3 regions of the Paenibacillus sp. FSL H8-0260 genome follow, and region 2 is predicted to be linked to each of the others. Evidence: riboswitches for the same ligand, from Rfam matches in the RefSeq annotation. Region 2 holds a riboswitch; each other region holds the start of a gene.
The links. Region 2 has a riboswitch for cyclic di-AMP ahead of MHI51_RS00190 (3D domain-containing protein). Riboswitches for the same ligand answer to the same signal wherever they lie in the genome.
Positions count from the first base shown of each region.

Region 1 (4,934 bases), 2.6 Mb from region 2:
TCCTATACAGATTACATAGGGCATACTGTAGAGATTCCGGTGAATCCGCAGCGAATTATCTATTCTGGAGAAACTTATGGCGATTTGCTCGCACTTGGTGTGCAGGCGGTAGGTTATCCTCTTTCTATGGGTGAAGGCCAGGTTTTTGAAGATCAATTACAAGGTGTGGAGGATGTAGGCTTCCCTATCAATCTGGAAAAAACATTGGAGCTTCAGCCTGACCTGATCATCTATGCGGGCACAGATGAAGCTGATTTTGAACAGCTCTCCAAAATTGCACCCACTATAATATTTGATACCTTTGCCCCACTCCAGGAACGTATGCTGGACATTGGTGGAATTGTTGGTAAAACGGCTGAAGCAGAAGCATGGCTTGCGCAGTATAAAACCGCTGAAGAGAACATGTGGAAGCAATTGAAATCCGCAGGCATGAAAGAGGGCGAAACGGCTGCGGTCTTCACTTATTATCCAGGAGACAGACTGTTTATAATGGCAGCAACCGGACTTTCCCAGGTACTCTATGGGGAGAATGGCTTCAAGGCAACTCCAGCTATTCAGACGATCCTTGATGAAGGTAAAGGGTTCCAGGAAGTATCCATGGAAGTCCTGAAAGAATATGCCGGAGACCGGATATTCCTCTTGACTCCAGTGGCAGAAGAAGCAAAACAATCCACAGAGAATCTATTAAAGAGCCCTATCTGGAAGAGCCTTCCTGCTGTCAAGAACGGATATGTCTATACACAAGACATCATGAAGACTTCAAGTGATGCGACAACAAGAGAATGGCTGCTTGGCGAAATTCCACAGCTATTGAATATGAAATAACCTTCTGTGATGAAGAGTTTAACACAAGGCTGATAAAAAACTGCAAGAAGCATGTCAACAGCTGTTGATATGCTTCTTTTTTTTATATACAATGAATTCATTGATAATCATTCTCACCAAATGAACGGAGGCTGAACCCATGCTGCATACATCATCGTCCTGCCCCCCACTCCACTCTCTGCTATTTCAGCTAAACGAGGCCGAACTGATGATTCAAGCTGCCGATTCAAGCTCTATAACGCGTACAACCCAGGACTATACCCTTCTCATATTTACTGGAGGGAACGGACAATTGAACCTCGATGATCAAAGCGTGATACTAAGTACGGATAAATGTTATCTACTATCTCCTGGAATCTCCTATAGTACGGACAACCAGGAGCTGACGTTGTATTATTACCTCATCACCTTTACAGCAATTTATACAACCAAGCTTCCTAAACGATATTCTGGAGAGCTGCTTTCCGGCAGACGGGAGTTAATTGTGCACCCGTTCACCAAGGTAATCCGACTAGTCGAAGACCTGCTCATGAACAGGAATAACACCGATGATGTACAACAATTCAAGCGACAATTAAAATTCCAAGAATTGCTGCTGCTACTTTTTGAGCATAATTACCCTTCCAAACACCTGCCAAGTCCTACGGAATCCGTAGAAAAGACCATAACATTCATTCAGGAGCATTATACAGAGAGTATCACCGTGAAGCAGTTAGCTGAACTGGCGGGAATATCAATCTGGCAATATACACCGATCTTTCAGCAGCTTACGGGTAAAAAGCCGCTTGAATACCTGACGGATCTGCGCATTAATCATTCCAAACGATTCCTGCAGGAATCGACTGAACCACTGCGGGAAATCGCCAGACTGGTCGGCTTCTCGGACGAATACTATTTCAGCCGCCGCTTTCGGCAAAAAACCGGAGTTACACCCGGACAATATGCACATCAGAAAGGTCGTAAGCTTACCGTCAAGGATTGGACGGGTCATGAGGTGGAGATTCCAGAGCGAGCGAAACGTATTGTCTATCATGGCGAAACACTTGGCGACCTTCTCGCGTTAGGCGTAAAGCCTATCGGTGGAGATGAAGCATTCGCCCGGAACAGCGTCTATAAACATCGGCTTAAGAAGCTCGCCAACGTCGGGTTTCCACTGGACCCGCAGTTGACCGCTTCCCTAAACCCAGATTTGATCATTTTGGCAAATAGTGATGAAAGAGCCTACAGAGCAGTTTCTGGTATCGCTCCGACACTCACCTTTGATTCATTTGCGCCTCTCGACAACCGAATGCGGACATTAGGCAGTTGGCTAGGTAAACAGCGCGAAGCCGAAGCATGGCTGGAGTCATTCACAATCAAAAACGCTGCCATTTGGCAGCAGCTTTACACGACAACCCTCCAAGTTGGAGAAACCGCCTCTGCTTTGGTCTATGATCATGGAGATCATCTGTATGCTATGGGAATGTCCGGATTCTCCACTGCGCTTTATGCCCCATGTGGTTTACAACCGACCGAAGAGATCCAGGCCATATTGGACGAAGAGTTAGGGTTCGCCGAAGTTGATCCAACGCGACTGCCTGCCTACGCCGGAGATCATATCTTCATGTTCATTCCGGAACGCAAAGACTCGCGAGCTGCGATGGAACGGCTACTAGACAGTTCACTTTGGAACAATCTCCCGGCAGTACGTCAGGGACATGTTTATCTGCTCGACGGAAGCAAATGGAACTCTAGTGATGCGTTAACCCGGGAGAAGCTGCTAACGCTGTTGCCTAAACTACTCGGCGGAAGTAGCGCTAGCAATTGAAAGTGAATCCAGGATTCTCTTTTGACTTTTCAAAACTTGATAGGGTATACTTTATCTACGCTTAATTTCCAACTTTTACAGTTGAAAAGCGGGGGAACCAGTTAATTGGGGCGAATCATTGAGCATTAGAATGTAGGGTACCATCTTACCCGAGTCCGTCAGCTAACCTCGTCAGCAGTGGATGGGTCTGCTTTTCATGTTATTTACATAACCAGAGACCCTTGCTAAGGGTCTCTTTTTGTGCTTTTTTGGACCCTGCTGGCAGTAGATTGGCCTTTGACACTAAGGCTCCCTCATTTCTCACACTACGAGACAAAGGAGAGATGTACGTGCAAAAGGTAAAGTACTTCACGGATATTAACAAAATAGCTATGTTGTCTGAGCTGGAAAAAGAGAATCTGAAAGAAATTACGGACAAATTTGTTTTTCGTGTAAATGACTACTATCTGTCTTTGATTAACTGGGATGATCCAAATGATCCCATCCGTAAGCTGGTTATTCCTAACGAAGGTGAACTGCTGGAGTATGGGCGCTGGGACGCCTCCGATGAGGACACGAATTATGTGGTACCTGGTTGTCAGCACAAGTATAGAACCACTGCACTACTGATTGTATCCGAGGTCTGCGGGGCTTATTGCCGCTACTGTTTCCGTAAGCGTCTGTTCCGAAATGACGTGAAAGAGGCGATGGCTGATGTCTCTCCGGGCTTGGAGTATATCGCAAATAATCCGGAGATTAACAACGTACTTCTTACGGGCGGGGACAGTTTAATTCTCTCCACACCGAAGCTAAGATCCATTATTGAAAATCTAAGAAGCATTGAGCATGTTAAGATCATTAGACTGGGTTCCAAAATTCCCGTATTTAATCCGATGCGGATCTCTGAAGACGAAGAGCTGCTGGAGCTGATTCGTACTTACTCTACCGAAGACAAACGAATCTATGTTATGGCGCACATCAATCATCCTCGTGAAATTACACCTGAAGCCAAAAAAGCATTTAAAGCTCTCCACAACGCAGGGGCAATTGTCGTAAATCAGACCCCCATCCTCAAAGGCATCAACGATGATCCCGTTATTTTAGGGGAACTACTGGACCGGCTTTCATGGGCTGGCGTTACACCCTACTACTTCTTTGTGAACCGGCCCGTAGCCGGAAACCGGGATTTCGTATTACCGCTCGAGCAAGTCTATCAAATTGTAGAAGAAGCCAAAGCCAGAACCTCAGGACTTGGCAAAAGAGTACGCTTATCCATGAGCCACACCTCAGGAAAAATAGAAATTCTCGCCATTGATAACGGAAAAGCCTATCTCAAATACCATCAATCCAGAGATCAGGAATACGGAAAATTTATGATTCTAGATTGTCCAAAGGACGCCGAATGGTTCGATGACCTGCCTGGGAATGAGCAATATTGGACACCACCTGTGAAAAAAAACGATGCTATTATTTCTGTTAATGATTTATCAGGCGAGCCTGCGGATTTAATCTGTAAATAGATTTAATCGACTCTGTCATAGGATATTTCTTCATCGCCAACAACAAAGCTCCTCCCGCCCAAAATTTGCCCGAAAAATTCTATGATATAATCACGCTGTAACACGAAATGGACTAATGGGTGGGAATGCACACATGAAATTGGAACGATTGATTTCTATGATCTACAAACTATTGAACCACGAAGTTTTATCTGCCTCCAAGCTGGCTGAAGAGTTTCAGGTTTCCCAGCGAACGATCTATAGAGATATCGATGTGATTTGTGCCGCTGGCATCCCGGTCGTATCGTATCAGGGTACTAAAGGTGGATATGGCATCATGGACGGATATAAAATGGATAAAAGCCTGCTCCGTTCGTATGATGTCACTTCTCTGATTACTGTACTTAACAGTCTTTCTTCCGTGTTTGAAGATGAGCATACGCAAGGAACCATTGAACGGCTGCAAACGATTGGAACGGAGCCACAGACCTCTAGTCTCGCGGTGGATCTTGAAACCCGGCGTACGGATCCTGACGCACTTCCTCTTTTACGTGCGGCTATATCGGAACGAAATGTTGTCCGTTTTGATTACATCAGTGTAAAAAATGAACGTACAACCCGTGAAATGGAACCAGTAAAGCTTCATTTTAAATATAGCAACTGGTACATCTATGGTTATTGCCGGGCTCGGCAGGACTATAGGGAGTTCCGACTTTCCCGGATGCTGAATTTGTTCCTGACGCAGGATACCTTTCATTCGCAACATGAGGTACCCAAAGAGGCTGGCTGTTCAAACAGGGCAGATCAGGTGGAGGAAATAGTGA
Region 1 covers NZ_CP150298.1:2,608,874-2,613,807, reverse strand. Annotated here, with positions in the region: gene MHI51_RS11425 (ABC transporter substrate-binding protein) at 1-825, shown strand, start outside; gene MHI51_RS11420 (helix-turn-helix domain-containing protein) at 965-2,632, shown strand; cyclic di-AMP (ydaO/yuaA leader) riboswitch at 2,681-2,822, shown strand; gene MHI51_RS11415 (KamA family radical SAM protein) at 2,956-4,131, shown strand; gene MHI51_RS11410 (YafY family protein) at 4,265-4,934, shown strand, end outside.
Region 1: another riboswitch for cyclic di-AMP. It lies ahead of MHI51_RS11415 (KamA family radical SAM protein); the one in region 2 lies ahead of MHI51_RS00190 (3D domain-containing protein).

Region 2 (4,934 bases):
GTAGTACTGCACGGCAATGCTAAGACTTCCGTATTCCTTTCCACCTGGAGATGCAGCCATACGCTCCGCAACCTCCTTCTGAATCATTACAACGATGTTATCAAGGGGAAGCCTCTCTTCGAGCAGCTTCATCAGAATCGGAGTAGTCACATAATAAGGCAGGTTAGCAACCACACTGACCTTGTTCACAGTGGTGAAATCTTCCTTGAACATTTCCTGCAAGTTCACATTGAGGACATCATCGTTACGAACCTTAACATGGGGATAGGGGGAAAGTACGTCTTTTAATATTGGAATCAGTCTACGGTCAATCTCTACGGCAGTTACAGCACCCGCTGTTAGTGCCAGACGCTCCGTCAGCGCTCCAATTCCCGGCCCGATCTCCAGCGCCCCAGAATCGCTATCTAGTCCAGCAGCGTCTACAATCTTGTCCAAAATATTTTGATCAATCAAAAAATTTTGTCCCAGGCTTTTCTTGAACTTGAATCCATAACGTTGAATAATCTCTTTGGTCCGTTTTGGAGTCGAAATTTCCTCTCTACCACTCATGAAGTAATGCCTCCCTGATCAATTTGGGCGAGAGCCCCGGCAAATTCCTCCCGCGTAATCCCAAACATCGCCAGCCGCTTGTACAGCTGTTTGCCGTTACAATATCCGATTCCAAGCAAATTACCAAGCGCCATACGTCTTTCAGCAGCCCGAGGGTGTACAAGCATTCCAGCGGCCATAAGATCATCAATACCAATCAAAGCAGGTGCTCCTTCAAAAGAGGTATGTACATTACGCAGCGCATGACGAATCGCCTCTGGCGATGCATTCTCTACACCGATATCCCCTTTTCGAGTTGCGTCCTTCTCTGGAATAAAAGCATGCTTGCAGCCCGGCACCTTCGCTGAAACGATTTTACGAATTCGCTCCCCAGCATGGTCCGGGTCCGTAAGAATAATAACCCCTCTACGTTCCATAGCAAGCGCGATCTTAGCAATTACAGTCCGGTTTACAGCAGAGCCGCCTGTCTCAATGGTATCCGCTTCTACAGCACGCTTAATGGCTACGGTATCGCTTTTGCCTTCAACGACGATTAATTCCTTAATCATATTTCTTGACTCCTTCCAAAAAAAGCAAAAAGAAGAGGATTCGCTCCTCTTCTTTTGGTTAAAGAATGTATAAGTGATGAGCGGTTGCTCTGCGATCAACGAAATGATCATCCAGCGTTCCTTAACGGTTATCATCACTATAGCTTATCAAAGGATTTTTTGCAAAAGCTTCAGTTCTAGTTAAGCTCAGGTTTCACAGGTCCAATCACATAAACGGTACGTGATTTACGGCCGAAATTACGAGCATGGCTCAGGGAATCATAATAGACATCCACTTTATTGCCTTTAATGGCACCGCCAGTATCCTCTGCACGGCGGAATCCAAGCCCATCGATATAAACCCACCAGCCAATAGGAATTACATTCGGATCTACTGCAATTGTACGACCTTCCGTTACGCGTGTTCCGGAGGCAGTTTTAGTACCTATCCCTGGCTCTTCTGACGAATAAGCTGTCATGGAGACGTTCTTAATCATCTTCTTGTACTCAAAGTCTACGCCAGCCTTGCTTGTGACGTTCTTAGTCTTAGCGCTAACTTTAGTCGTTTTGGAGGTAGTGCTTGATTTGGAAGTTGTTGTAGCTTTAGCAACTACAGTAGGCTTAGGAAGTGCTTTAGTACCAACGGCAATGATCTTATCTTTTGTTACCGTTTGTACTTCCTTGCCGATCATGCGCATAGAGGCCAGTTCTCCGTCTTGATAGATCTTTTCAATATGCTGAACCATGACGCCTGGTTTGCCTGCCTGTGCCACTCTAACTGTTCCCACAGTAAGGGAGGGATCTGCTGTCTTAATAACACGGAAAGGTAAGTTAGTTGTTCGCTGTACCGTTTGCTTGTTGATACGAACGATCTTAATCTCCATGTCAGCAGAGATGGTGGTGTCTAACGAAGGAAAAATCTTATCATAGCCTTCTAGGTTGATACCCAGTTTGTCAATCGCTTGACCGATAGTGTCTTCGGTCGTATATAACGTTTTTGTTGCTCCGTCCGCAGTAAGGCTAAATTTCTGCGCACGATTGATAACGACACGGTCACCGTCTTTTATTTCATCACTCAGACCTAAAGATAATTCATCATGCGGCTGCAGCGAAATTTGCTCTTTCTCCAACACATCACCAAGAAGTGCTTCTCGCGTTTCAAGTGTCTGTGTTTGCCCGTCTATTACTAAAACTAATTGTTTATTACTTTGACCGTGTACGTACAGCAGAATTAACAGCGCGATTGCGATTGAAATCACACCTGCAAGTAAAAGTACGCGAGTATTTACTTGCTCCCACCGTAATGCGAAAGACCTGCTGGATGACTGCGAATCATGGGATACCTCTGGTTGGAATAAGCCCATTCTCTCCATCCTCCTTACATAGCCTCGTCGTCAATTTGTATATCATGAGGACTGAATTTCTTTGACGAAACTATTTGAGATTGTCACAGGATACGCACGTATTAACTTAGCGTCTCCTGCTCATGGATCGCCTGCTCGGCACAGCTACTCCCACACCTGTTATATAACAGTATGCGGGCAACATTCAGTTTATTCAAAAATAAAGAAGCCTAAAAAGAGTTCTCTTGAGGACTCTTTCGTGGCTTCTCCGATGTCAGAATACGCGGGAATGTTTGTGCACGAGGTTGCCTCTCTTACTTGCGCTTACGGGGTTAGCTGTCGGGTTCGGACGAAAGAGAGACGCCCTATTTCAGGTCACCCGCTCACGGCGGTTGCCCTTAAATTCACCCCAAAGACCACGTGAAGAAATCAAATATTGTTCTGCGGCAATTCCTAGTCGTATTCAAGATACAGGCATGCGGCAGTTCAATATTGGTTCCCCCGTTCTCCATACGGAGACTCAGCGAGACGATCCATGAATCAATGGCTGTCACAATAACAACAGCTCACATCACTGAAAAGATGATATCCTGTTTTGATGCATGTTGTAAAGGACGATTCAACCACGTTTACGCAAATATATGGTTAAAATATTGTAATAATCAGCCGTTTTTATATTAAAAAAGTTTAATATATCGGCCATTCTCTATTTTTCACCCGTTTTACTCCTGTTTTCAGACAATCCCAAATCGTTCCAGTGCGTTCGCATACGTAATTTTAGCCAATTCTTCCCATGTTAACCCTTTAATTTCAGCCGCAGCCTCTGCTACTAACTTCACATGAGCACTCTCATTTCGCTTGCCTCGGAAGGGGTGTGGAGTCAAATATGGAGCGTCTGTTTCGATCAATAATCTGTCCAATGGCGTCTGTGCAAGCACCTCTTTAGGCACTCTGGCATTTTTGAACGTGATCGGTCCTCCAAATGACAAATGAAATCCTAGATCTAGACACATTTTTGCGGTTTCCCAGCTGCCTGAGAAAGAATGCATTACGCCACCAATTTCATTTGCTTTTTCCTCCCGTAAAATCCGTACGACATCTTCATGGGCATCACGGTCATGTATACAGATTGGCATTTTTAGTTCACGGGCTAGTCCAATTTGTTTGCGGAAGACCTCCTGCTGCACATCCTTGGGAGAGGTATCCCAATAATAATCCAACCCAATCTCTCCGATGGCCACCACTTTCTCATGGCTGCAAAGAGAGGCGATCCAATCGAGGTCCCCCTCTTTCATATCAATCGCATCCTGTGGATGCCAGCCCACCGCTGCATAAATATAATCATAAGATTCAGCCAGCTTCATCGTTGAAGGGATCGTTTCCCGATTAAATCCAATATTGATCATCTTGCTAACTCCGGCCTCTACTGCACGAGCTATAACTTCCTCGCGATCCTCGTCGAATTGAGGCGCATCTAAATGTGTATGTGTGTCGAACAGATACATTTTAAAGCTCACTCCTTGTTGTTTTTATCAATAGTTCCATAAATATTTGTATTATTTTGCAAAAATCTCTGCTACAGAAGAGGGCAACCGTGTAAGGGCTTTTTTCAGCTTATCCTGTGGGAAATATAGGTGATATCTGCCACGATGAATCCCGCTTATTGAGCGTACAATATCCGATACCTCTGAAATTTCCCGCAATTGCTCATTGCGATCAAGCAGTAAAATTTGATTATTGTCGAAGGCTGCTCCTGGACGGAACACATCATAAGGCAAATCTGTCGGATAATCAATCTCTAAGTCATATTCTGGGTTAAGTCCCGCTCCCGCAAAACTGCTGCGGATTTCCGTAATCATATCTGTATCCAAATTCTCGATCTCTACATATTTATACAGTTTACGATGAATAAAACGGGTACACAAGTCGCTTAATAACTCATCTTCTTCAAGGGTCCATTGCATAAAGGCAGTCTGTACCAGTGCCTCATCAAGCATTAAATATTGCTTCACTGTTACTTCTCCTCGAAAGAGATCTTCCAGCGGAGCGATCATAAAGCGAAATTTGTACTCCTCTTGGAACAATTCTTTAGCTCTACGGAAGATTTGACGCAAAATAATTTCAGAGCTGCGCGTCACCGGATGAAAATATACCTGCCAGTACATTTGATAACGCGACATTAAATAATCTTCAATGGCATGCATACCTGATTCTTTTACTACAATCCGCCCATTATAAGGACGAAGCATTCTCAAAATCCGATCAATATCGATGGTTCCATAGTTTACACCTGTATAGTACGCATCACGCAGCAAATAATCCATACGATCAGCATCTAGCGGACTGGAAACCAAATTGACAACAATTTCATGCTCATATGTCTTAGAGATAACTGAGGCTACTTTACGAGGAAAATCTTCCTCCACATCACGCAATATTTCGGTGATCTCCGTGTCCTCCAAAATAATTCGGCAGGTCCAATCCTCATGGTTCATTTCAAAAGCTTCTTCTATAG
Region 2 covers NZ_CP150298.1:40,067-45,000, reverse strand. Annotated here, with positions in the region: gene rsmA (16S rRNA (adenine(1518)-N(6)/adenine(1519)-N(6))-dimethyltransferase RsmA) at 1-549, opposite strand, end outside; gene rnmV (ribonuclease M5) at 546-1,097, opposite strand; gene MHI51_RS00190 (3D domain-containing protein) at 1,274-2,440, opposite strand; cyclic di-AMP (ydaO/yuaA leader) riboswitch at 2,726-2,955, opposite strand; gene MHI51_RS00185 (TatD family hydrolase) at 3,154-3,924, opposite strand; gene MHI51_RS00180 (HD domain-containing protein) at 3,976-4,934, opposite strand, start outside.

Region 3 (4,934 bases), 1.0 Mb from region 2:
CATTCATAGGACTCCAATTCGTCGAGCACCCATTTACGATAAGCCTTATAGCCGCCTATCAGCCGGTAAGCATGAATATCCATTAAAGAGAGTACGGTCGCAGTTGTACGGCTGCGCATACCTCCCCTCCAGCAGAATACTGCTTTGTCTCCTTGAATCGCTGCAAATTCTTTGACAAAAGAAGGCAGTTTTGCCGCAGCAATCTCCAAACCACGTTCTTTCGCGGCCTGCACACTTGTCTGTTTATACAACGTCCCTACTTCAGCCCGTTCCTGATCATCAAAAAAGGGAATATTCAAACTATCCGGCAGCGTTGCATCTTTATATTCAGAAGGAGATCTAACATCAATAATGGTGATCTGCTTCTTGTTTTTTAACACTCTAAGTTCTTCCAGTGTAATGTCCTGAAACAATATGCTCTCTCCTCTGGTGGCTAACCTTCATAATTTGCTCTAAGCTGATATACAACAGTTATTCCACAGTAGCTATAACCGTAATCTGACCCGGATGCTCTTCCGTTACCTCTCCGATCAATGCCGCTTCTACCCCTGCATCTACTAACTCTTTTAGCAAATCTTCGCTTTGTTCGGGGGCCACAGAGATCAGCAATCCGCCAGAAGTCACAGCGTCACATAGAATATAGCGGCTTAGTTGGTCCATCTCTTCCGGATAAAGAATGCTGCCTTCCAGATGGGCAAAGTTATTCTTAGTGCCTCCTGGAACAAATCCCTGTTCCGCAAGCTCTCTTACTCTTGGCAGCATCGGTACATCGCCTTGACGAATGATCAGGCCCGTGCCGCTCCCTTTAGCCATTTCCGAGGCATGTCCCAGTAGCCCAAATCCGGTAACATCTGTACAAGCATGTACATCATAAGGCTCCATGATTTCAGCCGCTTTTTTATTCAAAGTAGACATTACTGTCGTAAGGCGTGTGGTTTCTTCAGGAGATAGCTGATCCTTTTTAATGGAAGTTGTTAAGATCCCCACACCGATAGGCTTCGTTAGAATCAGCTTGTCTCCCACCTTGGCGCCCGCATTCGTTCTTACTTTGTCAGGATGCACAAGGCCCGTAACGGCCAATCCGAATTTGGGCTCTTTATCGTCGATGGAATGTCCGCCCACAAGAGTAGCTCCTGCTTCCTGTACTTTATCCGCTGCACCGCGCAAAATGTCACCAAGAACGCTTTTATCTAAAACAGAAATAGGAAAAGCCACAATATTAAGCACCGTAAGCGGCTTTCCACCCATCGCATATATATCGCTTAATGCATTGGCTGCTGCAATTTGACCAAATGAATAGGGATCATCCACGATCGGCGTGAAAAAATCAACAGTTTGCACTAACGCTAATTCATCACTTAAACGATACACCCCTGCATCATCACTAGTATCAAGACCTACTAGTAGATCCGGGTTAGGAACAGTTGGTGGCAGACTGCGAATAACCTGCATGAGATCGGCGGGACCGATTTTGCAGCCGCAGCCCCCTTTTGAAGATAATGAAGTCAGTTTTATAGTTTCAGCTTGAGACATCATGACTCAGCTCCTTTAGTATGAATTATCTTAATCTTACACGAGTAGATCGCATTGTACAAAAAGCAAGAGTAGCAGATGTGCTGCTTGTTACGCCTTCCTCTATACACTTACTATCACTACTTAGGTCTACCGTTCTTTCCCACGTCGGGTGAGCTATATTTGATGCTGTGGTAGGGTGGGACATTAAGTGGCGTTCTAGGTACAATATGCTTGTAAATGTTCAACATCCATCGGTTAGTAAAATAGCCAAAGGCTGGCTCATTCGTAGATTTTACTACTGATAAGCCAGCCTTTAGTTGGATGTCCATTATATTAGGGAAATCCTTCCTAAAAACATCCTATTATTAGGGAGGATTTCCCTAATCTACGTTCTAGGAGCCATAATCTCCTTCATTTTAGGGAGAATTCCCCTAAAGTTCTTCCCAGAAAGACGACCCATAGCCAGCTCATTCCGCCCTGGCTATGGGTCGCCTATTTTCTCACTTAAACGCTTCGCTTGTGAAGGTCTCCCTATAGATCAGCTAATCTGCTGACTGCCCTGCTGCTTCTCTAAGAAACGCTGAAGAATCGCATTGAATTGCTCCGGCTGGCACAGATTACTTGGATCTAATGCGTTCGGAATAATCGCCAACTGCGCCTGCGGCAGCTGAGACACCATTTCCTTCATACAATTCACTCCAAATTCATTAAAGTCCCCCACAATACATAATGCAGGACGTTTAAAAGCCTTTAAACATCTGGTGTAATCAACATGGCTCGTAGCCAGCCTTTGCCGATATAACTCCCGGGGGCGTTTGTCCAGCAGTCCTCTTCTAATCTCATTGTAGGCCAGACTCCAGCGCTCTCGGTACATCATCCGAATCGAAGGCAACACCAGCTCGCTTGGGAGATAATACATTAGTAAACTGCAATATGCTGCCATAGTTTGTATTTTCCCTACTATTGTTGATCCGTGAGTCCTACAAAAGCTATCCGCGACCACAATTGCTTTTACACGCTCAGGATATTGTTTGGCAATATGCTGAACGACTAAGCCACCATAGGCGATTCCTACAAAAACTGCTTCACGGATACCTAGGTCATTCAACAGCATAATCAGATCCAGACATTGCGTCTCAATAATCTCATGTGGGGCCTCCAACAGTTTACCAGACTTGCCATTCCCCCGTAAATCGCACAAAATCACTTTATATTTATCGGAAAAATACTCCAGCTGTGGTTTGAACATACTGTGTGTTAATCCATGTCCATGGATAAACACAACCGGAGTGCCAGTTCCATTGATTTCATAATAGAGCGAAGTTCCGTTCAGTTTAGCGATAGGCAAAGGTAACACCTCTTTCATAATAAATTCTACGACTATATCTGCTTAAAAACGCAGCAAAAAACCACAGAGGGATTCTCTGTGGCTATTCATCACTAAACACGCCATTCATCCTCTCTCCATACGCTTACGAGGTTAGCTGTCGGATTCGGGCAGTGAGAGTTGCCCTACCTGCAGGGATGCATATTATGCACCCGGAACAGGATTCACCCCATAACCAGTGCCGACTCTCACATCGGCTGCCAGTTGTTGGTTCCCCCGCTTTCCAGAAACGGAAATTAAGCGGATTGCTTATGTAATTGTAAATTTAAGATAATTCTCAGTTCTGAGATGAATCATACTCTTGTAAGGTTTTCTTGTAAAGGAGGGCTCTGGTCAAAATAATGTTGAAAGCAATGCTTTTCATTTCATATTAAGCATACTCTTCATTTTCTCTTTCTTTTGCTCTTGTTTACTCGTTTTCTTTAGAAAAACAGCTCTGAAGCAAGCGAAAAAGGGGGTGATTCACCAGTACTTTCCTATTTAATAAGAAACGACAATCTTCAATACCAATATTGGGCCAGTTTCTGTACCTTGGGGTGTTCGTCGTTTCTATGTCCCCGATCCGTTTGGCAAGCTTGTTAATATTATTTCACATGAACAGCACGAATGATTTCATAAAAAAGAAAAAAGCTAAGCAGAATCAGAGATCTCCCCCTGTCCACTTAGCTTCCTTTTACAATACTATGGCTACAAAAGATCGGCGTTTTTCAATGCATGCTCCCAGCTTGGAAAAAAGAACAGCGCACTTCTCATAAGCTCTGGGTCGCTTTGCTTTACTTGTTTTTTACTGATTGAGCTTCCGTCGCTTTGCAGCTTTTTGATCCGACTTAATACTTCATCAGCCTCCAAAGGAATTTCCATTGAAACACTCCTTTCTCAGTGACCTGTTTCCCTTCATTTTCTCCATAATATGTTTATTTATTCCGTACTCTTAATTTCCCCAGATTAAACCATCTGATAGATGGGTTGTTCAGCAATGAACCGGGTAGGAAGCATGGGATATTTGTCTGCTAAGATTTCAGCTAAATATTTCATCCCCGGCGCTTCACTCTCCGCATGACCTAACATGATGAGCGCTTTAGATTTTCCTTGGTGCCCTGCATCCCGCACATATTCCGGAGTCTCCCACTCTGGTCCTTCTCCAGCAATAATTAAATCAAGATTGTGATCATTAAAAAGCGGAATAGCCATCGTCCCGCCTCCTCTGTAACCTACTAATATCCCTACGCGTTTGCAGGACAGAGACAGGTCACCAGCAGCGCGTACATAAGAGATGCCTAGCTTACTTTTAATATACTGAGCAGCTTCCATTACAGTCATAGCAGGAATAGTGAGAATCGTAGCAGCCGCTTGCTGCTCTTCCACATAGTCTGACCAATCCAGCTCTCGCAGCAAACCCATCATAATCCCATCCGGCTCTTGCCGATGCCAATAATCATGATAACGAAAAATAGCTATTGGGGAATGTTCGATCAGACTTTTTTTCGCATGATAAACCGGATCACCTTCTAACCACTCGTTCGCCGCGTGATGGCTATAAAATACACCTTCATGCGTGATCAGCAAATTGGCTCCTAACGCTATTGCTTGCTCCACAATATTTTGTGTGGCAGAAAAGGCCGTAATAATCCCTGTGACTTCAGTTTCCGGTTCCCCTGGGTTCAGAATATCCACAGTCCCTTCTACCTGTTCCACAGTTCCCATTAAATCTTTCAAAATCGCTCTAATCGTGAGGCTCACTATCATCATCCCTCGGTTCAAAATCTAATAAATCTTTCTGCCTTTAAGATCCTCAATTCCGCTCTTGCGGTAAAAATACGTATTGATCCGATCTCTCCATTCCTGCGCATGCTCTGCTTGCTCTTCAAGACGTTGCTTCACTTGCACATACAATCCACTATCCATGCTGCCTTCAAGTGATTCCCATGTTGCTAGAAGCTGTGCAGCCTGCTCTGCCCCCTCGAAATGAGTATCGTAGATATGTTGTATAACCGTTTGTCCCGATTGCAGAACATGCGTGTATGGAACATGA
Region 3 covers NZ_CP150298.1:5,884,518-5,889,451, forward strand. Annotated here, with positions in the region: gene mnmH (tRNA 2-selenouridine(34) synthase MnmH) at 1-413, opposite strand, end outside; gene selD (selenide, water dikinase SelD) at 472-1,533, opposite strand; gene MHI51_RS26090 (alpha/beta fold hydrolase) at 2,054-2,863, opposite strand; cyclic di-AMP (ydaO/yuaA leader) riboswitch at 2,969-3,155, opposite strand; partial or broken gene MHI51_RS26095 (glyoxalase) at 3,402-3,512, shown strand; gene MHI51_RS26100 (hypothetical protein) at 3,590-3,763, opposite strand; gene MHI51_RS26105 (Nif3-like dinuclear metal center hexameric protein) at 3,848-4,642, opposite strand; gene MHI51_RS26110 (alpha-glucuronidase family glycosyl hydrolase) at 4,667-4,934, opposite strand, start outside.
Region 3: another riboswitch for cyclic di-AMP. It lies ahead of MHI51_RS26090 (alpha/beta fold hydrolase); the one in region 2 lies ahead of MHI51_RS00190 (3D domain-containing protein).